DNA from 4 places in the Paenibacillus hunanensis genome. Region 2 is predicted to be linked to each of the others. Evidence: riboswitches for the same ligand, from Rfam matches in the RefSeq annotation. Region 2 holds a riboswitch; each other region holds the start of a gene.

Region 1 (7,907 bases), 160 kb from region 2:
CATCAGCATGGAGCTTACCCGCCATCGAAGCAGTGAAGCAGGCTGGCTTTATGCAAGGAGATCGTGATGGACGCTTCCGTCCACAGGATGCGGTAACCGTACAGGAGCTAGTCGCACTGGCTGTGCGTATTGCTCATATCGATCTACAGAGCGATGCGAATACAAAGCTCCCTTCGCAGTGGAATGGCGCAAGTACGTGGGCTACGCCTTCGCTTATAGCGGCTTCTCAACATGAGCTATTAAGCGAATTCAGTGGCAAGCTACAGCCGAAGACGGCTGTGAATCGTGCCGATGCGACAAGCATTCTGTTATCCGCGTTATTCCCACAGCAACGCACCTCTACTGTGCAAAAGGTATCGGATCAGCAGGTGCAGCTGAATGGCATCACCTACGAGCTCGGACAGGATGTCAAAGGGCTACTGAATGATCGTAATGCAGCAGCTCTGCATGACGCAGAGATCACGTTCGATACGAGTGAACGTACGATCACGGCAATTCGCTCCTTGCATCTACATGCTGCGGGTCAAGCTGCTACAGCAGGCGCTGCCGAATTCAGTGGTAATCTCAAGCTGGATGCAGGAGAGACGCTCATTCATGGAGATGTAACGGTAGGAGGGGATTATACCTCCCTGTTGAATGCTCATATTCAAGGGAAACTGACGATTGCGGATAGTGTGAAGAATGACTTTTATTCTGAAGGCCTTCAGGTTGAGGGCACAACGAGTGTGAAGGGCGGGGACGATAATACGGTCGTCTTTAATAGTGCCGTGCTAAATGATGTGAATGTGAGCAAGCAGGATGTGCACGTCGTGATGGACTCTAATTCTGTCGTCTCCACCGTCAACGTGAATGCCAATGCGAATATTCAGTCAGGTGCTACACTGCCGCTTGTAAATGTAAATAATGGTGCCAGCACTGTGCAGCTACAGGGCAATGTCACCAATCTTAGTATAAACAGTAGCCAACCGACACAGCTAACGGGCAATAGCTCGATCTCCCAGCTGACGGTTAGCGGATCGGGCTCGGTCGCGGTGAATACAACGGGAGCTGTGCAGACCTTACAGGTGACGAATCCTTCCGCACTCGTCAACGTAAGCTCCACGACACAGGTGAGCAATCTGTCGCTAGCGACAGGCGTAGCTACGAGCAATGTGACAGGCCTATCCAGTACCACGACCACAGGTTCGCCAGGAACGACGACAGGGCCAGTCAGCTCCGGTTCTTCCAGCTCCAGCAACCGTGCTCCGGTATTGACCAGCTCGCTCAAGGATATCGTTGCGACCGAGCAAAGTGCCAATCGAATTATCGACCTGAACAGTTATTTTAGTGATCCAGATGGAGATACACTGACCTATTCGGCATCCTCATCCAAGTCACTCATTGCGAAGACAGCCGTGAGTAGTGGAAAACTGACTATCAGCATGCTATCCGCAGGTACAGCTACGATCACCGTCGCTGCCAATGATGGTAGAGGTAAACGTGTGAATACGACATTCAAAGTGACGGTTAATGGTAATCCAGTTGTCACTCCTGCGGCAGACCAGAAGCTGACAATGGAGCAGCCTGGCGTATCGCTGACATTGAAGGATTATTTTACAGACCCGGAACAGGGAACATTAACGTACAGTGCTATGGTTGACCAGCCTGATCGGGTCAAGCTCACACTGAATAATAGCGGCACGCTACAGCTTGATCCATTGCAGGTTGGTATTGTAACGATCACCGTAACGGCAAAGGACGATGCGATCACAGATGATGGAGTACCCGGACAATCGACGCTGACCTTTCAGGTTGAGGTGTTGCCTGTTCCTAATCATAAGCCTGTCGCAGCACCATTATTACCCGTCACCGTGACGGTACGTGGTGATGATGAAAATGTGGATCTGAGTCATACATTTAGCGATGCAGACGGCGATCCGATTCAGTTGTCGGCAGCTTCCGTAGATCCAGGTACAGCCAGCACCACACTCAGTGGCACACAGCTGTCTGTTCATGCGGTTAAGGAAGGAAGCACGAAGATTGCGATTACGGCAAAGGATGGACGTGGCGGGGAAACGGTAGCCGAGCTGCTCGTTACCGTCTTGCCAGCGCCTAATCGCAGCCCGATCGTTACGAATACGCCGCAGGCGGTAACGTTGATCACAGGACGCTCGGCAACCGATGTGGATCTGTCGAAGCTATTCTCTGATCCAGATGACGATGTGCTTACCTATGAAGCGGTGACGTCGGATGTGTATGTTGCTCAGACCTCGGTTCATGCAAGCACGCTCAGCGTTACACCAGGTGCTGCGGGTACAGCCTCGATCAAGGTCTATGCACGCGATGGACGCGGTGGGGAGATTACTACCGATATTCCAGTTACGATACTGGAGGAAGCTTCGATCTCGTTCATTCCACAGCAAGTCGTCAATCTGCGCAAACCGCCCGTATGGTTCGGCTTAATGCCGTATTTGCAAAATATCGACCCGGATTCGATCAGTGTGACGGCGGATACGTATGATCATTCGACAGCAACTGTATCGACCAAAAATGCGAGCATTTTGCTAACGCCGCTCCAGATTGGTGATACAACCGTTACGTTTGACGTTTATGATAAATACGGTCGTCGTAATAGCTCTTCGTTTGCATTACAGGTTGTCAAAATCAATCATGCGCCAACTGTAGTAGCTGCGATGTCTGAGCAAATGCTTACGCCGGGCGTTACCAATGCTCGTAATTATGATCTGAACCAGCTATTCAGCGACGAGGACGGAGACGCACTTACGTATACACTAACGTCCAGCAATACGGATGTGGCAAGTGCATCGATCGATGGCAATATGCTCACGCTAAAAGCAGGTACAGTCAGTGGTGTGACCGATGTAGCGATCACTGCGGATGATGGTGCTGGTGGCACAGTACAGTACACGTTCAAGGTGCATAATGCCCTGCTGATTAACACCTCGGTTATTACAGTGAATCTCAAATATGGAATGAATGCGATCGATTACGATCTGTCCGATCTATTCCCAGGTCAAAGCACCTTTACAACCTACATGGGTACAGCAGATTCCACATTTACAGGCCCAATATCGCTGAACAATACGCTACTGTCGTTAACTTCGCTGCCAGTTCTGCAATGGGTCGTAGGTGCGGACGGACGCGCTGCTGTATTTGCAGTCAAGCAGGATCCGGTCACAACAAAGGATATGTACTTCTCCCAATATGTGGACGGTGGCGATGGACGTATGGTCGTGCTGATGAATACGACTTCGGCTTCGAGCAAAAATAAAGATTACAGCCTCACCTTTTACAAATGGATGAAACAAACGAATACCATCAGCACGGTTACCCTTCCATTATTGTATGATGGCACGTCGCAAGGCATGAATCAGATTATCATCAACTCGACATTCTATGACTACATGGATGTCACCAGTGCATGGTATTACAACGATGAGATCATGATGTATTCACCAAATGATTATAATCTGACAGGCATTGTGCTCAAGCGCGGTAACACTGTTCTGGATGTGCTGGGCGACCCGACTTCGCAAAATCAAATGCTACCAAACGGTGGTACGATTTTACGCAAAGACGCTATTGGATATGGTTCCAATCAATTCAATTTATCATATGAATGGAATAAATATCCAAAGGGTACGTATCAATACGTGAAGTAAACGCCTGTATAAGGGATAACTACCGCCTGACAACTCCTCTGCTTGACAGACGGAATATCGCTGTGTAGAGTAGAAGGCAATCAAACAGCCTTGCTGTAAGCTGCTGATATAGTAGCTTGCGCAGGACTCATACGAGAAAGACCACTAGGGGAGCCATCGACTGGCTGAGACGAGATTGCCTCGGACCCTTGGAACCTGATCTAGTTCGTACTAGCGTAGGAAAGTGGAGACCGTGCAGGGATAGGATCATCTATGCCGTTTATACTGCCGCTCCATTTGGGGCGGCTTTTTTGCGTCTCTAGTGTTAGTGGTCTCCTAACACGGGGTGCAATGAAAAGTGATTTTTGCGCAGCAAAATATCTTACCTTGTCCGTGTTAGCGAACCCTACGCCCTAGCTCAGAGTGGTTCTTTCCGATTACTTTTACTTGAAAAGGAGAGCGGAAATGATGAGTTTTTCACAGGAAATTAGAAAGGCAGCCGATCCGGTATTTGAGGCGATCTATCATCATCCCTTTGTACGAGGTATTGCGGAGGGCAATTTGAAGTCAGAGCAGCTGGTGCATTATGTGAAGCAGGATTTTGAATATTTAAATGCGTTTATGCGCATTTACGGTACAGCGATTGCAAAATGCCAGCATCGTGACGATATGGCGATGTTCAATGAGCAGATCGGCTTTGTGCTGCACAGTGAGATTCATCCGCATCATAACTTTTGTCAGGTGGCAGGCGTGCCCTATGAACAATTGCAGGGTTATCCGCTCGCTCCGTCCGCGCACAACTATATTCGCCATATGCTGACCGCAGCACAGGAAGGTGATCTGGGCGATATTCTAGCCGTGCTGCTGCCTTGTCCGTGGACGTATCTGGAGATTGGCAAGCGTCTGCTGGGTGAGGTGAAGCCGGATGCCTCGCATCCATTTTACGAGTGGATCGACTTTTACGGTAATCGTACAGATACGATTACAGAGCGCTTTTGCCAGCGTCTGGATGAGATTGCAGAGCGGACAACGCCGGAGCATCGGGAACGGATGAAGCGTCATTTTATTTTAAGCTGTCAGTATGAATATATGTTCTGGGACATGGCGTACACGCTGGAGGATTGGCCGGTACCACTCCAGGAGCAGACGACAGTGGAGGTATCACGCGTATGAGCCGCACATGGAATATGAAGGAGGTTGTGCTGGCAGTTATTTTGTCCGTGGCCTGTGGAGTGGTGTATCTGGGCTGGTCTACGCTATGGATTCCGATCTCGGCGCTCGTGGGGCCAGTTGGTGCGGGCTTTATGTTTGGAATCTGGGTGATTGCCAGCCCGATTGTGGCGTATATTATTCGCAAGCCGGGTGCAGCGCTGATCGCTGAGGTGGCAGCGGCGGCAGTGGAGATGTTGACAGGTAGCCATTTTGGCCTGTCGGCGCTATTGATCGGGGTATTTCAAGGATTGGGTGCAGAGCTGGCGTTTGCGATCTTTGGTTATCGCCGCTTCAATGTGTGGACATTAATGCTGTCCGGTGCGCTGGCAGCGGTGGGCAGTATGGTCTATAGCGTAATTGCGAACGGTATGGGCTATTACACACCGACAATGTTCTGGCTGACACTGGGCATTCAGGTGGTGAGTGGCATCCTGCTGGGCGGCTTGCTCGCTAAGATTGTGGTCGAAGCGCTGGCGCGTACAGGTGTTTTGAATTCATATGAAATGATGAAATCGCGTCGCAGAAGAGGAACAGGCAATGGTCTTCCAACCGGTTCGTGAGCAAGTATATCTCGGCTGTGACGGGCTATCGGTACGCTTTTACAGTCAGGAGCGACCGGTGCTGCACCATCTGCATCTGCATATTCAGCAAGGGGAAAAGGTGCTGATTCTAGGACCGAGCGGTAGTGGGAAGTCGACATTGCTGTCTGTACTGGCAGGCATTATACCGGAGCATGTGGAGGCAGAGGTGGAGGGAGATGTCTATCGTCAGCCCGCCTGTGGCGTGATGTTTCAGGACCCGGATTCGCAATTTTGTATGCTGCGTGTCGATGAAGAGATCGCTTTTAGTCTGGAAAATCGCTCGGTTCCGCGTGAGGAAATGGAGCCGCTGATCGACCGAGCGATGGAGCAGGTCGGCTTGCACATTCCGCGCGATACGCCAATTGAGACGTTATCTGGCGGCATGAAGCAGCGACTGGCGCTGGCATGTCTGCTGGCGTTAGAGCCAGAGGTGCTCTTTTTCGATGAGCCGACGGCACAGCTTGATCCTGCTAGCCGCAATGAAGTATTTGCCTTATTACGACAGCTCGGGGATGCTTCCCAGCACACGATGGTGATCGTGGAGCATGTACTGGATGGATGCATCGAGTGGATGGATCGGGTGATTTTGCTGGATGGACAGGGGCGATTGATCGCGGATGGCTCGCCAGCACGGGTGATGAAGGAGCATCGGCAGGATATGGTCGAGGCGGGCATCTGGTTGCCGCAGCTGTTTCCGTATCAGTGGGAGGATGTGCGTAGCAATTCGGCTCATCCGCTGGCGGTGCGGTTAACGAGAGAGCTACAGCAGCGTCTGGCACAGCGCCCTATCATGTGGGGTGCTCATGCGGCTTCGGTTAGGGAGACGGTGACGGGCGATGGAGCGTCTACCTCTACCGTTGCTCGTATGGCGACAATGGGTGTACGGGATGAGGCTCTGGATAAGGGGAATAGGAATACGATAGCCACTATGACGAGCACTGCAATGAATGACCGCAAAAGCACGCAAGCAGGTGCCAGGGCAAGCATTGATGTAAGCTCATCCATACCTTCTTCGCTTCCTACTGCCGATCCGTTGCTCCAAACCGAGCGCTTGACCATCGGCTACGGACGCAAGTCAGTCATGAACGGCATCAATGTAGACATTTCACCCGGACAATGGATCGCAATCGTCGGCGAGAATGGGAGCGGCAAAAGTACCTTTTTGAAAAGCTTGCTTCGGCTTGTACCCCCATTGTCCGGCTCGATCCGTTTCCACGGCAAAGAGCTTCGTAAGTGGTCGGATCGGGAGCTATACGCGCGTGCAGGCTTTGTTTTTCAAAATCCAGAGCTGCAATTCGTGACGGATACGGTCTACGATGAGATCGCCTTTGGTGGACGGCAGCGCGGCTGGGAGGAGCAGCAGCTGGAGGAACGAACGTTACAATTGCTGCGCGAGTTCGGATTGGAGCGTCTTCGGGATGAGCATCCCTTCTCACTCAGTCTCGGTCAAAAGCGCCGCTTGAGTGTAGCGACGATGCTGTTATTTGATCAGGAGCTCTTATTGCTGGACGAGCCAACCTTCGGACAGGATGCGCGTACAGCGGCAGAGCTGATCGGTCGTCTGCAAAGGCGACAGCAGGAGGGCACGACGATTGTGATGGTTACACATGATATGGAGCTGGTCGATCAGTATGCAGATCGGGTGCTGTTATTCCAGCAGGGACAGATTGCGTACGATGGTGACCCGCCGGGGTTATTTTTGAACCAGCAGCTGCTACAGGGAAGTGCGATTGAAGCACCGTTACCCTATCGTCTGTATCTGGAGCGAAAGGAGTGGCAGACGATATGAAAAGTAATGGCTCGTGGTTATCCACGCTGAATCCATCCTGCAAGCTAATCGTGCATGTGCTGGTGATGGCAGCGCTTATGGCGATACGTGACCCGCTACTCACGCTCGCGATCTGGCTGGTTGCGGTGCTGATCGGCATCAGCGTGGGTGGCTGGACGATCGGCTATCTGCTGCGCCGCTTATTGCCCTACACATTATTCTTCGTGCTCGTCTGCTGGATGCTGGCGGCATTCGGTAAAGGTGAGCATGTACTATGGCAATGGGCATGGTTTCGCGTAACGACAGAGAGTCTGAACAATGGGCTATTAATCGGCTTGCGCATGCTTGGCTTTGTCACCTATGGCATGCTATTCACCTCAACTACCGACCTGAATCGTATGATGATGAGTCTGATCCATCAGCTCCGACTGTCGCCTAAATGGGCATACGGGATGCTGGCAGGATTTCGGTTTATCCCATTATTTCAAAGTGAGCTACAACAGATGAAGATCGCCCATCGTATTCGCGGCTATCGTCAGGAACCTGGAGGTAAGGCATTCCTGCGCTATGCGCTCCCCCTGTTCAGTCAGGGCGTACGCAAGTCTGAGCGCATCGCGATTGCAATGGAGGCAAGAGGCTTCACAGGTACGCGCGAGCGCACGTATTATGTGCAGCCAGTGCTGGCACGGCGTGATGCCCTGTATG
Region 2 (7,907 bases):
ACCTGCAAGCGTGTCGGGTCTGTAATCTTATTGAATTTCGCTAGCTCTTCCCAGGATACGCCATATTTCAGACCGATCCGGTACAGATTGTCACCGCGTTTAATGGTGTAAGTTTGATCCGAGGAGCCCTTAACAGGTGGCGCTGTCGGTGTAGCTGGCTTCACTGGCTCTGCTGGTTTGGTTCCTGGTGTAGCAGGCGTTGCAGGCTTCGCCGGAGTTGCCGGTTTCGCTGGCTCACTACCTTTTACTGGCGCTGTTGCGCTCGACAGATCAATCGTATATTTGGCAAATCCATCTGCTGCAGTACCTTCATAAGCGATTGCTTCACCTGCACCCGCTACAGCGGACTTCGTGGACAATGCGCTTTGTGCATTTGGCGATGTATTGAAGGTAACATTTGCTTTGCCTTTAATTGGCGCGAATGACCAGTTGCCATCAGCAGTTGGGTTGATCGTTTTGTTTTCACGGATATAATCGATGATCACCTGACGGTTCTCATCTGGAGCAGCCAGTACGATACGCTTGCCATCTGGATTCGCCAGCTTGGACGAGGATGCGCGATAGTTATTGGTTGCTACGATGAATTCCTGCTTTGGATCGATCGGCTTGCCGTTGTATTCCAAATTCACGATACGGTTCGCAGATTCGTTCACAACGGTGCCTTTGCCATCGTATTTCGCTGGCTGAGTCACATCGATCTGGTACGTTACGCCATCGATGACGTCAAAATTGTACGTTGGGAAGTCCATGTTGATCAGCGGCTGTTCGCCCGTTTTGGACGGATCGATCTGGTTGAATTGGCCTGCTGACCATTCGAGCCAGTTCTTCACCTCTGCACCGTTCACTTTTACTGCATATACGGTATTTGGATACACGTACAGGTCAGATACGTTTTTGATCGCAATAGTGCCAGCAGGGATATCGGTGTAGTAGTTCGCACCGGAACGTCCGCCTGCTTTGAATGGCGCACCTGCGGACAGGATTGGCATCCCTTCATAGTCTGTACCCTGCAGTTTCTGCTCCAGATACCACTTTTGAGCGTTCGTTACGATCTGGATCGATGGATCATCCTTCACCAGTGCAAAATAGCTAGTAATACGGGATGTTGTGGTACCAACTGGCCCACGGATGTAATCCAGTGTTTCCTCGTGTTCTTTGTATACGGAATCTACGACGCTTTGGTCTGCACCGACAAGTGCGGATTTGGTCGCTTTGTCATAGATTGGACGTGCTTCTACTTTGGAATTCGTTACTTTCCATTTGTCGCCATCCTGAGTCAGCTCCATATCGATAATACCGAGATGGTCGCCCCAGAAGCCAGGCTCTACGGAAGGTACGCCATTGATCGTTCCTTTTTCCAGATCCACGCCTGTTTTACCAGCGAAGTCGCTGCTTGGGAACACCTTGTGTGCGTGACCGAACATGATCGCATCAATGCCTGGCACCTTGCTCAGGTACAGCACAGAGTTTTCCATTAGCTCCGTTTGTGGGATATCCTCGAAGCCGGAGTGTGGAACCGCGATAATGATATCTGCACCTTCTGCCTTCATTTGCGGGATAAACTTGTTAGCGGTTTCCACGATATCCTTCACGACAACCTTGCCGTTCAGGTTCGCGCTGTCCCACTGCATAATTTGTGGTGGAACGAAGCCGATCACACCAACCTTCAGATCATGTGTCGCACCGCTCTCATCCGTTACTTTTTTGTCGAGAATGAGGTAAGGGGTAAAGTAGTTTTTCTCGCCTTTGCCTGTACCGTCATCGGTATAGATATTGGCATTCACATACGGGAAATTAGCGCCCTTTACAGCATTCGCCAGGAAGTCCAGACCATAGTTGAACTCATGGTTACCATAGTTACCTGCATCGTAGCCGAACTGATTCATCGCTTTGTACACAGGATGAACTTCGCCTGGCTTGAGCGGATTAACTTTTGCCATGTAATCGCCCAGCGGTGTGCCTTGCAGCAGGTCACCATTGTCGATCAGTACGCTGTTTTTCGCTTCGGCGCGTGCTTGCTTGATCAGTGTTGCCGTTTTGGCATAGCCATACTCATCAGTCGGCTTGTCGGAGTAATAATCATAGTTCACAACGTTGGTGTGAATATCCGTTGTCTCCATCAAACGAATCTTAACGACGGCACTACCAGTCGTTTCCGCTGCGAATACCGGAACGGCTGTTACAGCGAAGAGCTGTAGTGCGACCAAAGCGGTCACTGCTTTACGAATTGTCTTTTTCTCCAGTTTCAAAATGCATAACCCCTCCCGCATGATGTTGGGCACGTATCAGAGTCATTTTGTATCGCTTCCAAATCCGGTCATAAAAACAGGTGGCCGAAGCCAGATATGTACAAACAGCATGATCAAAGCACATTTCACTAAGATCAATTAAATATTGACCGGTGGTAAAATCGAAGCTAACAAACTTCCTTACGTGCGATTGCTTGGTAAAATTGTATACTATTGATTACAATATTTGAAGCAGAAGTTAACGTTTCTTTACTATTTTTTTAAATTTAATGTAAAAGCTACGATCGGGTGTTACGTTGGTGTCGTATTTCAAACAGGATGTAATGGCTTTGTTGTCTTCGCTTCCAGCATTATTATCGCGCATCGTAAGCTATTTAGTCTGCTCTACGGATGCTTCCCCTGTGCTCTATCGATGGCTATAGCTTCTGCGTCCTAGAAACTGTCCTGCATAGAGCATCGTATCTCTACACAGGACAGAGCCATCTCGCCAGATCAATTTTATTGCTCTTCAAAGGTAAGGGCAAAATGCAGTACATCTCGGCTCGCATTGCTACTACCCGCCGCATATACAATCTCTACGCGTGAGCCCTGCTGTAGCACAGTCGGTGCAGGTGCATCGGTATGCACCATGATGTTCAGTCCGGGTAAATGCCAGCCCTGCTGGGTCATGCCAAGCTGCTCCTGCGCCAGACCATCCAGCTCAAATACAAGCTCCATCGACACATCCGTCTGGAACCGTGCTGTAATATCCAGCCTGCGTACACCGACCTCTACCTCAAAGCTCATGCCGCGTAAATGCGTGTTCCAGCTCTGCCCCTGCTCGCGCCGCACCATGCGCATCGAATACCGCTCTCCAGCTGTTGTCATCCAATGCGCTGTTGCATGGTGCATCTGTCCATTCGTATTGCGACTGCCCGACAATCCACCGATCATCAGCCGATCTGTAATCCATGCCTTCGCTGTGCATACATGGCGATTTTGCCCGGGCAGATCGCGTTCACATAGCTCTTTGAATTGACGGGTGACAAAGCGCTCGGTGCCTCGATGCAGTAGCCGTTCTCTCGTCTGCTCCTGCATATCCACGCCCACAAGCGCGATCAATAGATTATGACTGGTTTCACAATTCACACGCGTCAGGTGACGATATTCTTCGCCAAGCGCCAGATAGAGCAGCACACCGATTGAGCTATGCTCAGTGATATCATTCTCATAGCTACGGGCAAAGGGACCGCAAATATTTTCCAGCTTCGGGCCGTAAAAGTCGGCGATATCCTGCCATAATCCATGCTCCAGCTCCAAGCCGATATGACGAAATGACAGTGTACGTCCGTACACACGCCACATCCCTAGCACCGTCAGATCAACGCCATAATACGTGCTGGAATTAAACTCAGCAAAGGAATGTAGCTCTATATAATCACGGTGCAGCATCGCCGCTCCCTGCTCTGCATGTGTCATCCATTCCAGATGTCCATAACGATGCCCGTAATAATGCGTAATAAACAGGTGCATTAGCTCAATATTCGTATTAGTCGGAATCGATTGGGAGCGATAGCGCTCCAGCGAGGTCGTCACTGTAAGCTGCATCGCACGATCCATTCGCTCCACCAGCTCTACGGGCAATTCATGCTCAAAATGCTCTAATATCACCGCAAATGTCGATGCGATAAATTCACGCCAGTTCGGATCAAAGCTCTCCCATACACGTGGAAATACTTCATCTGTCGCCTGCCGAAATAGCTGTGCGAGCTGCTCATCACCTGCCAGCTTGCCATATTCGGCAAAACGGCGATACACCTCATCCAGCGCGTCAGACTGCGCATAGCCAAAGCCCGGCGGGAAGCTGCTCCAGGCACTATGCCCGGCTGGCGGCACCGGACGTTCCAGTGAGGTATTGAAGGTGCCATCATAGATTTCGCCTGGCTGTACGAGCTGTAGCTCAAGAATTTGCTCGATGATCCGGCAGGCTGTCTTCACTTCTTCCGCACCGCCGCGCAGGAGTAGTCCAAGCGCGTAATGTGCACTTTCCCGTGTATCATGCTGATCCTCTTCTCCGCGAATCATATGCACATCTGCATCATAGCGTGCATCCAGCTCATCCATTGCCTGCTGTATCAAAAATTGCTTGTCCGGTGATAATGATGCGATGTTATTGCGTTTGCCCATCCTCCATACCGCCCCTTCCCCATATCGATGAATGCTTCAAAGTATGCTGCACGATCGCTTCATCTGGCAATAAACTTGTTTGCAACCATAAACCGTATGCCCGATGCGATCCACCTGATAACGATGACTGCGCCATTTTCCATCTCGTTCACTCCATAACAAAAAAACGTCAAACCGGCATAGAGCCAGCTTGGCGTTTTCATTTTCAGCCTTCCAAAGGTGTCTGTGGAAAGCAATTGTCATTCAAATCACGAGACAGTTTTCTATTTTTAAGCTGTTTATGATACAGATAGGAATCCATAATCCGATCGAGTTGCTCGGATTGATCGATCACGCGGTGGTCACAAATGCCATGCTCGGCAGCCATCTGATTCAAAATACGGCGCTCCTGCTCGATTTGCTGTTCCATCTTTTTCAAATCCAAGGAAACCACCTCCCGTCGTTTATCCCTTCCGGCATCCATAACCCGCGCTGACAAGCAGCTCTAGCGGCTGCTATGGAGGAGACTCCGTATGGAAACGGTATGTCACCTTATTGTATGATCGCTCATACGAAATAGGGTGCTACATCCTGCTATAAAAACATCGTTTGACTCTACCGTATGAACACGATATGAGCCACATGCTTAATAACTAAAATTTGTAGCTTTATATTCGTTATACCTTAATTTTACAAGCAGTTTCAAGTTCCTACAGTCCCTATTTTATCCTGATAATGGAAGCAAAAACTGACAAAAAATCCGTTCCACTCTGTCGGTATGTATACGTAAATATTACAAATTTCGATAACGAATAAACGTGTATTTTGCATCATGCCTGTCACACAGCGCAAAAAACGGACCCCAGCAATCGTGCCAGAGTCCGTTTACCGTTTGTTCCAAAGCGCTGAATAGCGCTAATTTTGTCGGATCATCGACGCGTTACATGTCAGCGATTAGGCTTCCCATGTTTGACGATTACCGTCTTGGTCAATATATTCAATCATTTGTGGCGTGATATCCAGTACAACATAATCCGGATCGTCTGGGCCATCCAGCCATTTTTTAAATTCATCTTTCCAGACACGTTGCTTCAGCTCGCTATCGCTGGACACTTTGCAGGTCGCTTCGATCTGTACCACTTCACTGTTACCGCCCTTTTCATAACCAAGTAGCAAGTAGCAGTTCGGGTTTTGCTCCAACTCTTCGACTTTATGCGTTTTGCGGTCAGTCGCGAGATGGATGTGCAGCCCATCATTATATAGTGCCATGTAACGTACACGAGGCTTATTGTTTTCTACTGTACCAAATGCGCAAAATGGATTGTTCTCCAGGGCTTTGATGATTGCTTGTTCTGTAGTTGCTGTACTCATGATCAAGCTCCTTCCGCAATTCGAATTAGTATTTAGAGGAACACTAACACTAATGTGTTAGGAATTCGCTAACACTGTAGTTCCATGTGTCGCGTCGTTCGCGTTCATGTCTCCACTCGTTACATACCCGCTCTGTTACCTGCTGAACCGTACGCCCCTTCCACTATCCTACTGGACAGGCTGGAACGGCTCGTCTATAATTACACCTAGAAAAAGCGCATAACGTGTGGGGAGCTGGAGGAGTCCGGCTGAGAGTGTATTCGATTAATACTGACCCTTATACCTGATCTGGATAATGCCAGCGTAGGAAGCTACACATGCCATGTATGTAAGCTCATATATGCACCTATGTCGTCCCGGGTCCGGGGCGCTTTTTTATTTTATACAGCAATTTGCAGGACGAATGGGTTACTACGAAGGGAGCAACAACCGTAATGAGAAGAATCGGAACTACACTGGGCATCCTGCTCATCGCAGGTGCACTGCTTGTCATGACAGCATGTGGACAAAAACAAAACACCACCTCATCCGGCGCATCAGGCGGCAATTCACCTGCACTCAAGGATGTACAGGTCGTGCTGGACTGGACACCCAATACGAATCATACCGGGCTGTATGTCGCTCAGCAGATAGGCTATTACAAGGACGCAGGCTTGAATGTAGAGATCATCCAGCCGGGTCAGAGCGGCGCGGATACGCTCGTTGCCTCCGGTAAAGTACCATTTGGCATCAGCTATCAGGAGAGCGTCACGCAGGCACGTGTACAGGGCGTACCGCTCGTCTCCATCGCAGCCGTCATTCAGCATAATACATCCGGCTTTGCCGCACCGGTCGATCGCGGTATCAAAACGCCGAAGGACATGGAAGGCAAATCCTATGGCGCATGGGGCTCCCCCGTGGAAGAAGCCGTTATGAAGTCGATCATGGATACCGATGGCGGTGATGTGACCAAGGTAAAAAGCGTCAACATCGGCGATGCCGACTATTTTACAGCCGTGAAAAAAGGAATTGATTTTGCCTGGATCTACTACGGCTGGACGGGTATCGAAGCCAAGCTGCGCGGCGAACCACTGGATATGCTGTACGTCAAAGACTACTCACCTAGTCTCGACTACTACACACCTGTCATCACTACCAACGAGCAGCAAATCCAAAAAGACCCTGAGCTCGTCAAAGCCTTTATGAGCGCAACCGCCAAAGGCTACGAATACGCCATCGCCAATCCCGACAAAGCAGCCGACATCCTGACCAAAGCCGTACCCGATCTCGATCCCAAGCTCGTCAAAGCCAGTCAGGAATGGCTATCTCCACGCTATCAAGACGACGCTTCCCAGTGGGGACTGCAAAAAGAACAGGTATGGAAAGGCTACGCCGACTGGATGTACAAGCAAAAACTACTCGAACAACCACTCGACGCCAGCAAAGCATTTACGAATGATTTCTTACCAGCTGCAACGAGTAAATAATTGCTACTAATCGTAATTGCTTGGAGTATGCTTGATTTTATAGAGGTTGCTTTGTGACCTCCATATTGCTTCATTGCTTTGATCACGCATCGGAGCGTTAATGAGAAGTGAGTTTCATTTTATCTGGAGAGTAGCTTTTATCTTATTTAAAGTACGGTTTAGGAATAAGGTAAGATTTAGGATGAAATTGCGCGGTATGAACTAGATTACCATCAGTGATGAAGCAGATGATTTTTTATAAAATATCTTTATACAGTAGGTATGAATTCCAAATGTGCATTTAAAGTAACATGCTTTTACGGATACAAAATAACCTTGGTAATATAACATCCCTTTGTCAGACATGTATGCCAAATTATGATGCGAGCATCACGGAACGAAGGGAAGGAAATAAGGGGAAAGGACTCCTTTGGAGGGGCGGGAATCTACAAGCCACTCCTACTCCGTAGATTCCCGCGGCTCCACCCGAGTCCGTCCCCTTATTCCTTCCCGTAGTGTCTGATGCCCCACAATCAAAAGTTTGCACATACACACGCACCAGCAAAGGATGTTTATTCCCACTTCAGGAGGCACACAATGGCTAACACTTTACTCAGCATCCAGGTCATTCCCAAAACCCAGCCCGGCGAAAACTCCTACGATTACGTAGACACAGCCATCGAGGTCATTCAATCAT
Region 3 (7,907 bases), 1.4 Mb from region 2:
GCATCAGACTTGCAAGTAAAAGACTGTATTTTTTCATCATAAGCATGCTCCTTTGGATACGATAGTTTGAAATACGGCGGCATTCATTGTTTGCCTGTTAGCAGTGGAGCTTCACCTTCTTTCGGTTATATAACCATATTGTACAATCGTGAATGCACACCGTATAGCGACGGTCAGCCCGTTTCTGATTGGGCAATCAATGTCAAGTGGTTCTCTGTCATCAAGTGGCGACAAGGCTGTCATATCGTCACCATGGAACGCGGACTAACTCTAATCCGTGGTTGTCATGTACTATGCGCTCTTATCTATAAAGACGATTAGGTCAGGGCAGAGGTTGCAAGATGAAAAGGGTAAGCGAGCACGTAAAAAATGCTGTTGAACTCGTTCAGCATTAGGTATCATCTACAACGCCAACGCCAACGCCAACGCCAACGCCAACGCCAACGCCAACGCCAACAAAAAACAGTCATCGTCCGCGGCTAGAGATGTAGCACATCGGTCAATGACTGTTTTCGTTTGAATCCACTCACAGGGGTATCGATTCAGCGGCGCATGAAGATGAATTTTTGTCCCAGAATACCAATCGCACATAGCCCCAGACTGATCCACGGGGAGATGATGACGACAGGCATAATACGACGTAAGTAGTTGCCCACTACAATAATAGCGACCAGAATGATCAAATACGTAATCACCGACCGCATATTAATCTGCATTCGCGGACGATCCAGATCGCTTTTCTCGACAGGCTGATTGGCTACACGCATGACGAGTTCAACGAGTACAATCGCTCCTACAGCAACAAGCACCAGGGTGGACAGGCTAATCTCGCCTACGACACCTGTACCGCTAATACTAATTTTGAAAAAGCCTGCTAGCGCTTGCAATAAAAACACCCAGGTGAGCGCCACCCAGACGATCATCAGATAATACATCGGCTTGCTAAGCTGTCTGCGTTCTGGCAAATTCTCGATGAGCTGTCCAGCATACGAGTCCGAATCCTTGGCAAATAATTGCTCAGCCGACTGGCCGCGCTGTTGAGCGTCCAGCAGATGCTGCCCCATCTCCAGCAGTAGCTCCTCGCCAGATTGACGCTCGATACGAGCATCGCGCACATGCACGATCACATCGTCATAATAGCTCAGATTTTCTTGATTAAGCTGGTCACGGATTACATTAATATCCCGTACCAGATGACGTACTGTACTCATCGTCATTTCCCCTTTCGCATTGGTGTCGGTATGAAGACATACGTGCCAGGCAACATACTCGTAATCCGGTCATTAAAGTATATCTACTTGCTTATTACCCAGCTCTGCTGCACTTGGATAGCCAGCTAACTCGGGCAGAGTAAGCAGGACAATAGCACGAGAAATAGACTCTACTGCACATCTATCGGAAATTCCTATTTTGACACACTTTCATCAGATTGACAATTGCTCGGAGGCAGTGATACTATAAGTTTATTATAATACTCACTAAACTTATCGGAATTATTTAAATTTAAATAGACATGTCGTTTATATACGTTATTATGCTCCATCATACATCGTTAGCATGCAGGAGCAAAGTCCCAGAATAGCTGGCAACACATCGGCATCGCTTAACACGGGAATACAGGATATACATTGTACAAAAATCATGCCTTTTAAGGAGGAGTTCATTATGGAACGCAATATTACGATTCGTCATCATGAGGTTGATCTGGCTGCGAGCATACATTATCCGGTTGCAGACCATAAGCCGGAAGGCAAAGGAAAGGGTCGAACTCCACTGATTGTCATCTGTCATGGATTTGTTGGCAACCGGATCGGTACAGATCGCCTATTTGTCAAAAGTGCACGTAAGCTCGCTAACGAAGGCTATATGGTCGTACGCTTCGATTATGCAGGCTGTGGAGAGAGCACAGGCGAATACGGTCAACAGGGACTGGAATCGATGGTCGAGCAGACGCGTACGATTTTGGATTATGTGATGAACTGCAATGATATTGATCCGACTCGTGTGACGCTGCTGGGGCATAGTCTGGGCGGTGCGGTGGCTATTTTGACGGCGGTACGTGATCGCCGTGTGAATCATCTGGTGCTGTGGTCGCCGGTTGGTCATCCATTTAATGATATCGTCAAAATTGTCGGTAGAGAAACGTATGATCAGGCGGTATTGGAGGGCGAGGCTGATTATCTGGGATATGGCTTTGCGCCAGAGTATTTCGAATCGCTTGGTCATTTTCAGCCATTTCAGGAGGTGCGCCGCTTTCAGGGCGATGTGCTCGTCATTCATGGAACAGGCGATGATGTGATTCCGGTCGACTATGCCTTTTTGTATCAAAAGGAGCTATGGACACGTAGCGAGGGTCGCTGTGATAAAGAAATTATTTTCCAGGCGGATCATACGTATTCGTCAGGCCCGCATCGCCGCGAGCTGCTGGAGCATACATGCACATGGCTATCGGAGCGCTCGGCTGCACAGACGCAGTGGCAGCACTGGATGATCTAGTATTTATAAATTAATCGCAGAGGCAATCCAGCAGCAAGGACTTTGCCAAAGCGCGATAGCCGTGGTATGGTAAGAAAACAGGGCGGCAGCATCGATCGATATCGATTGGTGGTTGCCTCTGTAATGCATACATCTGTGCTACATGTATATTCCATCTATATACAATACAGCTGTGTGCAGAGTTATACTGTAATATAACTTGAAATTAAATACTCATCTTGAACCGACAATGCAGGATAAGCTTACAAGTGGCATTGTACGGTAGCAATTTCACTAGGGGAGCCTTGATGGCTGAGACGAATGCGATATTCGGACCCTTGGAACCTGATCTGGATCATACCAGCGGAGGGAAGTGGAAGACGACTATTCATTCAAACATATGGAGCAGACTCATCATGATGAGTGCTGTTTTATAGATAAATGGACGAATACGACCCACCTTTCTCTTTTGGGAGATCGGTGGGTTTTTTGTTGTGCATCGAAGCATCATACAAGGCTAGAAATGACATCGGGAGGCGAAAGGAATGTCCATTTTACAACAGGTACGGAATAGGAATCCACTCGTTCACAATATTACGAATGTGGTGGTGACGAACTTTACAGCGAATGGATTGCTGGCGCTGGGAGCATCCCCTTTTATGGCGTATGCGCATGAAGAGGTGGCAGATGTGGCGGCGATGGCGGGAGCAGTTATGCTGAATATCGGCACACTTGATCCGTATACCGTGCAATCGATCAAGCTGGCAGGGCAGGCGGCGAATCGTGCTGGAGTGCCTGTTGTCTTCGATCCAGTCGGTGCGGGAGCAACGGCGTATCGTACCGCTACGGCGCTGGAGATTGTGGCTGAGGTGAAGGTCGATATCATACGAGGCAATGTAGCGGAAGTTGCTCATGTGATCGGCGAGAATTGGCAGATCAAGGGCGTGGATGCTGGCGGCGGAGCGGGTGATCGGAAGGAGCTTGCCCTGCGCGCGGCGCGTAAGCTGGGCTGTATCGTTATCATCACAGGCGAACAGGATATCATTACCGATGGCACGCAGCTGAACACGGTAACGAATGGTCATGTACTGCTGACCCGTGTGACTGGAACGGGCTGTCTACTCAGCTCGGTCGTCGCTGCATTTGCTGCGGTTGTACAGGGTGCCGAGCGGCGTCTGGAAGCAGTTACTGAGGCTGTAGCATGTTATGGACTGGCCGCCGAACTAGCCGCGGTTGATGCGGGTGGACAGGGAACAGGTAGCTTTCAAACTGCATTTTTGAACCGTTTATCCACGATTACACCGGAGCAGGTGAACGAGCATTGTCGTATTCAGCGTCATATCTATCCAGCACATGAAACGAAGCATTGAATGGCTATACCGGGGAACGTCTCCAATCCATCCACGATAGCAAAGGAGCAGAAAAGAATGCATATTCCACAAGCATTAACGATTGCCGGTTCAGATAGTGGCGGCGGAGCAGGGATTCAAGCCGATTTAAAAACATTTCAGGAGCTGGGCGTGTACGGCATGTCGGTCATTACAGCAATTACCGCACAAAATACGGCCGGTGTACAGGGCGTCTATCCGATCGAGCTAGAAGGTGTCGTGACCCAGCTACATTCGATTGGCGACGATCTTCAACCTGCCGCGATCAAAACAGGCATGCTGTTCAGCGCAGATATTATTCATGAAGTCGCTGTCGCAGTGCGGCAGTATCAATGGAACACATTAGTCATTGATCCCGTTATGGTAGCGAAAGGTGGCTCTGTGCTGCTACAACAGCAGGCGATCCAGGTATTAATTCGAGAGTTACTACCGCTAGCGGCAGTCATTACGCCTAATGTGCCAGAAGCCGAGCTATTAACAGGGAGTACGATCCACACGCTGAAGGAACGCGAGCAAGCGGCACGCCAGCTGGTGCAAATGGGCGCACGCGCCGCTGTAATCAAAGGGGGGCACGATACATCTACACCACAGGCTGTGGATGTGCTGTTCGATGGCAAGCAGTTTCATTATGTAGAATATCCGCGTGTAGATACGCCACACACGCATGGGACGGGCTGTACCTATTCGGCAGCGATGACCGCTGAGCTGGCGAAAGGCAACGGATTATTGCAAGCTGTACAAACTGCCAAAGCATTCGTGCATGCAGCGATTGAGGACGGACTTGGGATTGGCTCGGTGCATGGGCCAACGAATCATTTTGCATATCGACAAAGGAGGGCTGTGCGATGAACTCGTCCCTATTTTTCGATGGAGCTAATCGCTATCGTTCATCCACCCATGACAATGAGCAGCGTGCGACTGATGCTGACCGTCCTGATGTGCAGTCAGATATACAGTCAAAAACACAGGCGGATCGCATCGATCTGGCTAGCGGCGATTCGGCTCACGATCATAAAGCTACAGGTTCGCTACTGCCTGCTACTGACACAGCGGCGCGCATCGATTGGATTCGCGCGCGCATGCCGCTGTATCTTGTGATGGGCAGTGTGAATTGCCGCCAAGCCCCCGAGCAGGTGCTGGAGCAGGCAATCGCTGGCGGCATTACCCTATTTCAATATCGGGAAAAGGGGAAGCAAGCATTGCGCGGTCAGGAGTATGTGGAGCTGGCACGTCGCTTGCAGGATATTTGCCGCAAGTATCAGATTCCTTTTATCGTTAATGATGATCTGGAGCTGGCGCTGGAGTTGGATGCGGACGGAGTACATGTCGGACAAAATGATCAGCCCGCAGAATGGATACGCCAGCGTCTTGGCCCTAACAAAATTGTCGGTGTCTCTGCCCATTCGCTCAAAGAAGCGAGCCGTGCTATCGCCGCTGGTGCGGATTATCTCGGTATCGGGCCTATTTACCCGACAAGCTCCAAGGACGATGCCGAGCCTGTACGTGGTACCGAAGTGATCCAACAGGTGCGCCGCTCGGGTCTGACGATTCCGCTGGTGGGCATTGGGGGAATCCATGAGCATAATGCTGCCCCGGTAATACAAGATGGTGCAGACGGCGTAGCAGTCATCTCGGCTATTACAGCGGCAGCTGCACCTACGGAGGCGGCAAAGCATTTAAAAAAAGTAATTGCCCAGCGATTGTAGTTGCACTTCTGAAAAGCACCCTTACAATACTCGGTTGAAGGTTGCTCTTTACTTGTACAGGCTCCTTTCGGAATTGAAATGGTTACTCATTAGCGCTTCATTTGAGTTGCTATGTACATTTCCCTATAATTGGACTTGCCAATCTCCTGTATCAATCTGTGCTATATCCCTTTGCAAATTATTGTCATCTGTAGCTCGTGAAGCTGGTGATCTCAATTGGGATATCGAAGCCGATTGATCCATAGTACACAACATACCCACACAGGAGAATGTACACGAGCAATGCCGAAAGGAGTCATAGGTATGCTAAAAGAACGAATTCAATATTTGTGCGACAAAAAGCAATTATCCCGCAAAGAATTAACCGACGGGCTGGTAACGCAGGCTCACTTTTCCAATATTCTTGCTGGTCGTTACGCGCTGCCGGAGGATCTGGCGGAAGCGATGGCGCAGCGACTCGGCGTGGATACGAACTATATTGCTCAAACTGATCTTACGGATACATCTACATTGCAGGAAGCAGAGCGTATTTTCGACATGCTATCGGCACAGGCATCGTCGATTCCTGAGCAGCAGGTGAACGAGCTGCCGGATCGTCACCCTGCACTGACGGTTGAATTAACAACTGCTCTGATGAAAGCGACCTATTACCAGCAGCTGAACGATACCGATGCTTATCAGTATGTGCATCAATCGTATTTGAACTTTTATCTGGAGCATTTTGGACGACCGGATCAGCTTCAATTGCCTGTGCCTCTGCATAAAGCGTTATTGTTTTATAAAATCCAGCATTTTCGTTCGCTGGGCCAGTATTATGATGTGTTGTATCAGCTGGAATTGTGGCTGCCTTTGCTGGATCAAGGCAGTGAGACATGGCTGACGGCGCAGCAGATTCGATTGGAAGCGTACGTACATACTCGACAATTTGAACAAGCCAAGTCGTCTTTTGAAAAGATCACCACCCATATTTATGAGCAACGCCTGTTCCATCGGCTCTCCGGTCTGTATGTGCTGTACAGCGGCTATTGCTTTTCGATGGAATGGACGCAGGAGGCATTAACCGCGCTGGCAATGGCTGAAGCGCATCTCGTTCACGCTCAGCATCAGAGCGATACATTAAGTGCGATTATGAATAACCGCATCATTATGCTTACGCGGAGCGGTGAGCTGGAGCAGGCACAGCAGGAGCTTGATCGCTTTCGGCAGATCATACGGATGCAGCCAGAAGAGACGCAGCAGCAATGGGAACCGATATTACTGGTATATCATTGCGAAATGGCTCTGGCGCGTAAAGACTGGGGAGCGCTTATACCGTTGCTGGACAAGCTACGAGTCTGCACACTGGCGACCGATCAGCAGATGGCGCTCTTTTTTTATGAAAGTCAGCTATCGCTATCTTCGGGGCAGCATGATTCGTTTGTCGAGCAGGCACTGCAATGCTTGCCTTATTTTGAAGGGATTCGTCAGCAGGATCGGATAGGTGTGCTGTATGAAGGATTGGCCACAGTGGCAGAGGAGCAGCGACGTTATAAGGATGCGGCGCTGTATTATCGCAAGCTGGTGTATTTGCTGCGTCACGCATAGTTGCGTGGACACGGAAGAGAGTCGGAAATACATTGGCGATTAGGAACGAAGGTACAAGAGAAGTAAAAGTAGAATTAAAAGTAAATGTGAAGGTGAACGTGAGTTCAGATCAGGATAGATACAAGTACAAGTATAAGGTGTGAAAGATTATCATTTCGTGCAAGTGTAGCTGCAATTAATCGATTATAGCTACATACCATCGATCAATTAGCGAATACGTAACCTCCAATTGCATCTGAATCCAATGCAAAATCGTCCCAATCTGACATTTTTGTTTAGAGAATTTTCCCTATTTGAGCCTAAACGCACAATAAACAGCCAATCCTAAAAGCTTTAAGCGGATGTATCTCCAGATTTATTTGCCGCAAGCCCCTTTTTATAATAAAAAAAGATCGATTTCCTCGCACTCAAGCAGGCATTTTGCCTGCTTTTTTGTATGTGTCCAAATCTATTGTGGCTGTCCAGCGCTGTTTCTATAATAAAACTAAGCAACACCGATTCATCGATCCTACCGTATACGATCGATTTCATATTGTAACGAAGTACCATACAAATTTAGAGGAGCGTGTCACCAATGATGAAATTTTTCAAAAAGAAATCCGAGCCAACTGACCGATTACAGCAAGCCGATGCTGCATTGAATAAAGGATTAAGCGGTATGCTGATCAAGGGGCTGGTTCCCAAGGAACAACGACAGCAAATGAGTGACGGATTGGAAGCAGCCAAGCAGATGCAAGCCGCAGCTTCTGGAAGT
Region 4 (7,907 bases), 2.7 Mb from region 2:
GACGGATGATAGCAATGCCTCTGAGCTTCGTCATCAGCTAGAGGAACGACTTGCTGAACTGCATGCAGAATTTACAGTGCAGCAGCCGGAGCTGATCGTGTCGGTATTATGGACAGCGGATCGACTGTATGCAGGGATTTCCAAGCCTGAGGACAATCTGTCCGATTGGAACGGTGGAGCGATTCGTTTCCAGCGTGAGGAAGGTCAGATTTCGCGTGCCAAGTTTAAGCTATTAGAAGCGGAAAAGGTATTTGGCATCGACTTTACAGCCTTTCGTCGTGCACTGGATGTTGGTGCAGCACCAGGAGGCTGGACATCGTTCCTGCTGGAGCGTGGTCTGCAGGTGACTGCCGTAGACCCTGCCAAAATGCACCCTAGCCTGCAAAATCATCCGCAGCTCAAAACGGTTCGCCGTAATGCCGCTGATGTGAAATTCAGCGCAGGTGAATTTGATCTGCTCGTATGTGATATGAGCTGGAGTCCAAAGCTCACAGCACGTCTGGTCATCGATTTGCTGGATGCAGTGCAGCCAGGCGGAACAGTTATTGTAACGGTGAAGCTAATGCACAAAAAGCCACTTGCTGTTATCCGCGAGGTCATGGAATCGTTTGAAGAAGCACGTCTGCAAATTCAGCGTGCCAAACAATTATTTCACAACCGTGATGAAATTACGTTGTATATGGTAAAATATTAATATGTAGTTGCTGTATATCTTGAAGAAGGATGTGCGTGATGCAAAATTCAATTTATCGTTATTTGCCTGATATGGAACGTTTTGTTGAGATGATTCGTGCTTTGCCAGAGGCTGAAGTTACATTCAAGCCTACGGAGACAGCCTGGAGTGTTCATGAAATTGTTGTGCATTTGGTGGATTCGGAAATTGTACTGCAGCATCGTCTGAAGGCTGTACTGTCGGAAGAGCGACCTACACTGATCGCATTCGATCAGGATGCCTGGGCGCGTAGACTAAATTATGCGTCTCTTGATCTGGAGCATCATTTGCAGGCGCTGCTTGCGCTTCGCCGTGCATTTGCACCGGTGCTGGAAACGGTAACGGAGGATGATCAGCAGCGGATCGGCGTGCATAATGAGGATGGCGAAATTACAGCACGTATGCTGATCGACAAGCTATGCATCACGCATCTGGAAGCTCATGTAAAGCAGGTACAACGTAACCGTGATGCTTTTGCGGCGCAAAAGTAAGCCAGCGTTACGGCAGGATATAGCTGTATATTTCTATGGATAGGATAGCGAGTATGGTCGATCTCTTATGCTACGATGAGAAAGGTACACACGTCCTATAACAGTCTTTACTTTGCTAGCTGTATCTTTTATAATTCGGTTAGATTCATATTAACGGACAGGGAAAGCATCCCGTCTGCACTGCAGGGCTATCGTAGCTCGATGTGCAGACGAGATGCTTTTTTTATTATATTGAAATGGCGACAAAGAAAGGGGACTATGCGATGGCATTTCCAACGACTTTACATGAAGGCATGATTCTGGATGAGCGTTATCAAATTGTGCGCAGGCTGGGGCATGGAGGCATGAGTCAGGTGTATCTGGCGCATGATCTGAAGCTGCCCGGCAAGGAATGGGCGATTAAAGAAACGATTGCAGTCTCTAATAAATATCGGGAAGCAGCAGCGGAGGCGGCAATGTTAACTACGCTCAGTCATCCGTTTTTACCGCGTATTGTTGATTTTATTAATGGCGATGAAGTGGGATATACGTATATGGTCATGGATTATATACGTGGCGAGACATTGGAGGAGAAGTTTCGCACTCATCCAGAGCAGGTAGATGTACCTTTTATTTTGCGTTGTGGTGATCAGCTACTCCGTGTACTGGAATATTTGCACCAGCATGAGCCGCCCATTGTTTTTCGGGATATGAAGCCGTCTAATGTGATGATTACACCTGATGGTGATGTACGGTTAATCGATTTTGGCATTGCACGTACGTTTAAGCCAGAGGAAAGCCAGGATACAATCAAGCTAGGAACAGTGGGCTTTGCGGCGCCAGAGCAATATGGGGGAGGACAGACGGATCATCGCTCTGATCTATATGGATTGGGTGCATTGTTGCTCTATCTGGCAACTGGCGGCATGTATAGTGAATGGCTAGCTGGGATGGAGGGGCTGATACGGACAGATATGCCTCAGCATGCTGTACAGATGCTACAGCGTTTATTGCAACCCGATCCATCGCATCGTTTTCAGTCTGCGAGTGAGGCAAGACAGGCACTTTATGTGAAGCCTCTTCAGCGCTCACGTGGTCAAGGTGGAGCATCGACCCAGATCATCCAGTGGAATAAAACAACCCAGGTGATCGCATTGCTTGGAGCCAGCTCAGGCACAGGCACAACTCATACAGCGATTATGCTAGCTCATTATCTGGCGCGAATGAATCATACTGTAGCACTGGTAGAAATGAATAGTGACCCGGGAGCCTTTGCCCGTATTCAGCAGGTCGCGGTAACAGGTATGAATGAACAGCAGCGACTGCGTGAATCGCGTCAGTTTGAGCTGGAAGGCGTGCATTACTGGCGTGAGGCTGCACGTGCAGAGGTAGTTTCCCTGCTGAGTGGGAGCTACCAGTTTATCGTGCTTGATCTAGGTCGATATAGACAAAATGATCGACTGGAGGAGTTCCTTCGTGCAGATATGCCGATTATTATTGGCTCTGGTGCAGAATGGCGCTATCAGGATGTGATCGAGATGATGACAGCATTAAAGCAATACTCACGGGAAAAATGGCATTATTGTCTGCCACTTGCACAGGATGAAGCAGTACGAAGACTGCGCAAAGAGCTGGCTACTGACCAGGTCTATGCGTTACCGTGGCAGCCCGATCCATTTGATGAGGATGAGGATATTGCTATGCAGCTAGCTGTACTGCTACAGCGTTATCTTCCGATTGTCCGTAAAAAGCGTAAATTCCGATTCGGGTTACAGTTATTTTGATTCGTTTGTACCTGTACAGGCGAAGAATGAGACGTTAGACATAGAGCAAAAAGATGAACTTTCAAATTGCGCAAATTTTTGACTAAAATTGATGCAGTTGAAGGGGCTATAGGAGCAGGTAAGACTCGTCCTTTTATCCCTTTAAAGCTGAAGTCGATATAGTATAAGCTTAATGAGTAGGCAACTTGTAGTGAAGAATACCACTACATACGATATTACAAGTAATCTAGCAATGAATGATTAGATGGTGTGTTAATCCGTTGTTATACTTTCTCATAACGTTAAGAAAGTGAATCAGATGGTAGAAAGCAAGCTGGTGTACGGACGATTGCGGAGGGCGTTATGTTCAGATCGGGAGCCTATCGATATGCCAAAGGGGGAGCAAATATGACAACGGTAATGTTTTGGAGTCCTGATGCCGGTCATGGTAAAACCTCGTCACATACGGCGATTGCAGCTATAACGACAGCCCTGCAATATAGAGCGCGTTTATTGCTTTGTCATAATGGACATCGAGGACATGGAGTGGAATCTGCCTGTGCAGAGGATCTGGCAGAGAAGGCTGCTGAAGTCTGGATGGAAGGCCCTGGTATTGATCGTCTGCATTATTTGCAGCAATCCGGTATTTTAAATGGTCATAATGTGTCGGATTACATGGTTCCGCTAATCCGTGGACGACTGGATCTATTATCCGGAACAAGGCACAGTCAGGAAGATGCTGGCTTTGGAGATAGCTTCTGGCGCTCCTTGCTTGCTTCTGCTGGTGAGGCGTACGATCTAGTTGTACTGGATGCAGGGGCAGGCGAGGATAAGCTGCCGTTACTGGAAATGGCTGATCTGGTCGTTGTGAATCTCAGCCAGCATATGGAGCAGCTTCATCATTTTTTTGCTCATCCAGCTTATGCAGATTGGGCAGCTTCTTCCTGTTGGATTCCAGTGCTGGGGGCTTACCGGGCAGAAAGCAAGATTAATCTTGCACATATTAATCATACGTTTGGATTGAAGCGTCCGCTCTATGCGATTCGCGATTGTCAGCCGTTTCATGATGCCTGGAATTCGCGCCGGTTGTTATCCTTTATGCGCTATCGGTTAATGCTGGATTGGCCGGAGGAGCAAGCTGGTGAATTTTTCCGTCAATCCTTTGAGCTGACGACAGCGATTCTAGAAGGGCTGGAACAGTTAGAGGGAGCGCCACAGCCATCGCTTCGTACCATTAGAGAATATAACAGAGTTCAGCATATTCAATATACAGATCAAGCAGCGCAGGCATTAGCCGCTCGACTTTCGCATTCGATGCATGAAAGCATGAAGTAAAGAGTATGAACTAAAGCGCATGAATTAAAGCGTAGACCGAATTGTATCTATATTAGATTAAGCGATGACTATGCGATGAAGCACTCTGTAGCAGTTGCTTTATCTGTTATGTTTTGCTAAGATGGGAATGCTTAATGAAGTGAGAGCATTATATATAATTTGCACTGGGGGAGCCTTTAAGGCTGAGATGACAGGCGATCTGTCGAACCCTTTGTACCTGATCTGGATCATACCAGCGTAGGGAAGTGGAAGAAGCATATCTCCATTTGCGTATAGTTCGTATGTTGACGTATTCGTCCGTGCCCATTCTGATCGAGAATGGTGATCATGGATAAAGTTTGTATCGTTGCAGGTTGTAATGACGGCGTTCTTGCTTATGTCGAGGAACCCAGTATGACCCGTACATACTGTCAATCATGCATATACGTAACTGAGTTTGACTTCAATCATCATTGGGGATACATACGCGTGTATGTCTGATGTCGACGATGTTTATACGTAACGATACGATAAACAGCCACTTTCCTGAACGGGGAGGTGGCTGTTTTGCGTTTCATTCGCCAGCGGAGTCGCTATCAATGCAGCTTCATGAACAGAAGTGAATGGAAGCGGTAGCCCAGTACATGACCTTTGGTACATGATCTTGAGCAGGTACATCCTATGTGAGGGTTCATACAGACGTAGTGGAGGGGGCATAGTACGCTGATGGAAATACATGTGATCACACCAGAGCAGCTGCAACGTCAGCGTCTGATCGACGTTGCCAGCTGCGTTTATCCATATGTGACCGCTATTCATATTCGTCAGAAAAACTGGTCTTCGCAGGAGATGAAGCGGTTTGTTCATCAATTGCTGGAGCAAGGAATACCAGCGTCTAAGCTGGTACTGAACGGGCATCCTCTGCTGGCGCTGGACATGCAGCTTGGTGGTATTCATTTACCAGAACGGGTACAGCTAGCTGAATCTGCTTCTGAACACGAGTGCATGAGAATCCGTTCGTCATTACGTGTGGGGCGATCGGTTCATAGCATGGATAGTGGGAAGCGGGCAGAGCGGGAAGGCTGTGATTATGTGTTTTTTGGTCATGTGTACGCGACAAGCTCCAAGCCTGGTATTCCTCCACGCGGGCTTGTAGCGGCGAAGGAGTTGTGTAACACGCTACACATCCCTGTTATTGCAATTGGAGGTATTCAGCCGCAGCATGTGCGCGAATTACATGCAATTGGTGTGGCAGGTATCGCTATGATGTCTGGTATTTTCGAGGCAGAGCAGCCCGAGCGCCAGCTTGAGCGTTATCAAAAAGAGCTTACTAAGGCGGAAGCAACTAAAATCCAAATAGGAAGTGACCCAGAATGAGAAGTAATGGTCATTACGATGTGATCGTAGTTGGCGGTGGGGCGATCGGTGCAAGCATCGCATATGAACTGGTGCAAAAGGGTGTGCGTGTAGCATTGATTGAAAAACATCAGCCTGCGTCCGGTGCATCCGGTGCAGCAGGAGGAATGCTGGCAGCCAGCTCCGAGCATTTTGCTACACCAGAGCTGTATGAGCTTGCTCTTCAAAGTCGAGCATTGTATTCACAGCTAAGCGAACAGCTGCATGAGCTGACGGGTATAAATATCGGCTTACGCACGGAAGGGTTTTTACTACCTATTCATCGGCAGCAGGATATGGATTGGGAAAGCCGTCAGCGCCGCATTGGTGAAGCCCAGGCCAAGGGGATGGAATGGTGGGATAACGAGCGTTTAGCGACAGAAGAACCGAATGTGCGCGCTGAGGATGGTATGCTGTACAATCCTGCCGAGCCACAGCTTGTTCCTTCCTTGTTGACTGAGGCTTATGTGGCGGCGTTTATTCGCTTAGGAGGTACACTTCATAGCGATCAAGAAGTGATTCGTCTGTTGCGTGAGCCTAATGGTCGCGGCCTTGTCCATGGTGTAATTACAGAGCATGGCATTCTGTATGCGGATCAGGTGGTGCTTGCTTCCGGCCTGGGCACATCACGCTTACTGGCTGCTGAAGGATTACGATTGCCCTTTTTGCCTGTAAAAGGGGAATTGATGGAGATTCGCACGCCGATACCATGGCTGCATCATACGATTTATAGCGATACCATTTATATCATTCCGAAGCATCCTCATCGCATATGGGTAGGAGCAACAAGTAAGCCCGGACAGCATAGCACGATTGTTGAGGCAGGTGCCGTTGTTGAGCTATTAATGAGGGCGCAGCGCTATATTCCAATGCTGACAAAAGGCGAGCTGGTACGCTGCTGGGCAGGCATTCGCCCGGGTACACCGGATGAGCTCCCTTATATCGGTCCTGTGCGAGAGCTACAGGGGCTTTGGATTGCAGCCGGACATTATCGCAATGGCATTTTGCTATCAGCTGGAACGGCCAAGCTCATGACAGAAGCGATCACAACAGGAAAGGATACGTTCATCCCGCATGCTTTCCGTCCTGAAAGGGCATTATATCCACTATCCTCAGCACCGAATAAGTATCAGGGTGCAGGTATAGCAACAGGTTATAACGTAAGGGAGTCCTGATAATGAAGCTAATTATTAATGGAAATGACCGCTTATTCCCTACACCCGTGCAAACCGTAGATGAATTGCTAAACGTGCTGAAGTTAGCGAATAAAATGGTCATTGTCGAGCATAACGAACACATTTTACAAAAGCATGAGCATCAGCAGACCGAGCTACAATCAGGAGATCGGTTAGAAATTGTACATTTTGTAGGAGGTGGCTGAACATGTTAACAATAGGACAACATCACATTGCATCACGACTACTACTCGGTACGGGCAAATTTACCGATCTGGATGTACAGGCACGCGCCGTGGAGGCATCAGGCACAGAGGTGTTGACCTTTGCTGTACGTCGCTTGAATCTGGATCAACCGGATGAGCCTAATTTTCTGGAACGACTTGACCTGAAAAGGTATAAGCTGCTGCCGAATACAGCTGGAGCGCATACCGCAGAGGAAGCGGTGCGTATTGCACGCCTCGCCAGAGCATCTGGATTATGTGATATGATAAAGGTCGAGGTTATTGGAAATGATCAGCTTATTTTACCTGATCCATTGGAAACGTATAAAGCATGCGAGATATTGCTAGCCGATGGCTTTACAGTGCTGCCTTACATTTCCGATGATTATATGCTGGCAAAAAGGCTACAGCAGCTGGGTGTACATGCCGTCATGCCAGGTGCCTCACCGATCGGCTCAGGGCGCGGAATTTTGAATCCATCTGCATTGGAATGGATTATTGGTGATGCAGAGGTGCCTGTCATTGTCGATGCAGGGATTCGATCTCCTGTCGATGCTGCCTACGCGATGCAGCTCGGAGCGGACGCAGTGCTGCTCAATACCGCAGTATCCGGTGCGACTGATCCGGTGCAAATGGCAACTGCAATGAAGCTCGCCGTTGAAGCTGGGCGTCTGGGCAGAGAGGCAGGCATGATTCCGATCAGGCAGTATGCGGTGGCAAGTAGCCCTACAGAAGGGATGATTACAACTTGATTCGCAACAAGGATGAACAGACGGAAGCGCGTCTGTCGAATAATACAGATCCTATAACGACCGATCCACATCGCCGATATTCGCGTCAGGAATTATTTGCAC

What was found. A riboswitch is a leader RNA that binds a small molecule or an ion and turns the genes downstream of it on or off. The one in region 2 is predicted to bind thiamine pyrophosphate.
Region 1: linked by a shared signal. The riboswitch ahead of tenA (thiaminase II) and the one ahead of SK066_RS21695 (ABC transporter substrate-binding protein) in region 2 are both predicted to bind thiamine pyrophosphate.
Region 3: linked by a shared signal. The riboswitch ahead of thiM (hydroxyethylthiazole kinase) and the one ahead of SK066_RS21695 (ABC transporter substrate-binding protein) in region 2 are both predicted to bind thiamine pyrophosphate.
Region 4: linked by a shared signal. The riboswitch ahead of SK066_RS10575 (thiamine phosphate synthase) and the one ahead of SK066_RS21695 (ABC transporter substrate-binding protein) in region 2 are both predicted to bind thiamine pyrophosphate.

Annotation. Positions count from the first base shown of each region.
Region 1 is NZ_CP139194.1:5,483,902-5,491,808, reverse strand. It holds gene SK066_RS22325 (S-layer homology domain-containing protein) at 1-3,662, shown strand, start outside; TPP riboswitch at 3,799-3,901, shown strand; gene tenA (thiaminase II) at 4,110-4,814, shown strand; gene SK066_RS22315 (ECF transporter S component) at 4,811-5,413, shown strand; gene SK066_RS22310 (ABC transporter ATP-binding protein) at 5,391-7,223, shown strand; gene SK066_RS22305 (energy-coupling factor transporter transmembrane component T family protein) at 7,220-7,907, shown strand, end outside.
Region 2 is NZ_CP139194.1:5,328,871-5,336,777, forward strand. It holds gene SK066_RS21675 (bifunctional 2',3'-cyclic-nucleotide 2'-phosphodiesterase/3'-nucleotidase) at 1-2,249, opposite strand, end outside; gene SK066_RS21680 (hypothetical protein) at 2,748-4,415, opposite strand; gene SK066_RS21685 (aspartyl-phosphate phosphatase Spo0E family protein) at 4,621-4,839, opposite strand; gene SK066_RS21690 (pyridoxamine 5'-phosphate oxidase family protein) at 5,349-5,765, opposite strand; TPP riboswitch at 5,983-6,094, shown strand; gene SK066_RS21695 (ABC transporter substrate-binding protein) at 6,200-7,231, shown strand; gene SK066_RS21700 (thiamine-binding protein) at 7,808-7,907, shown strand, end outside.
Region 3 is NZ_CP139194.1:1,061,053-1,068,959, forward strand. It holds gene SK066_RS04185 (nuclear transport factor 2 family protein) at 1-40, opposite strand, end outside; gene SK066_RS04190 (DUF1129 family protein) at 543-1,211, opposite strand; gene SK066_RS04195 (alpha/beta hydrolase) at 1,666-2,496, shown strand; TPP riboswitch at 2,762-2,864, shown strand; gene thiM (hydroxyethylthiazole kinase) at 3,021-3,845, shown strand; gene thiD (bifunctional hydroxymethylpyrimidine kinase/phosphomethylpyrimidine kinase) at 3,903-4,712, shown strand; gene thiE (thiamine phosphate synthase) at 4,709-5,569, shown strand; gene SK066_RS04215 (helix-turn-helix domain-containing protein) at 5,873-7,153, shown strand; gene SK066_RS04220 (hypothetical protein) at 7,728-7,907, shown strand, end outside.
Region 4 is NZ_CP139194.1:2,590,799-2,598,705, forward strand. It holds gene SK066_RS10555 (SAM-dependent methyltransferase) at 1-694, shown strand, start outside; gene SK066_RS10560 (DinB family protein) at 733-1,203, shown strand; gene SK066_RS10565 (serine/threonine protein kinase) at 1,467-2,966, shown strand; gene SK066_RS10570 (MinD/ParA family ATP-binding protein) at 3,354-4,280, shown strand; TPP riboswitch at 4,437-4,541, shown strand; gene SK066_RS10575 (thiamine phosphate synthase) at 4,986-5,636, shown strand; gene thiO (glycine oxidase ThiO) at 5,633-6,829, shown strand; gene thiS (sulfur carrier protein ThiS) at 6,832-7,035, shown strand; gene SK066_RS10590 (thiazole synthase) at 7,038-7,805, shown strand; gene SK066_RS10595 (MoeB/ThiF family adenylyltransferase) at 7,838-7,907, shown strand, end outside.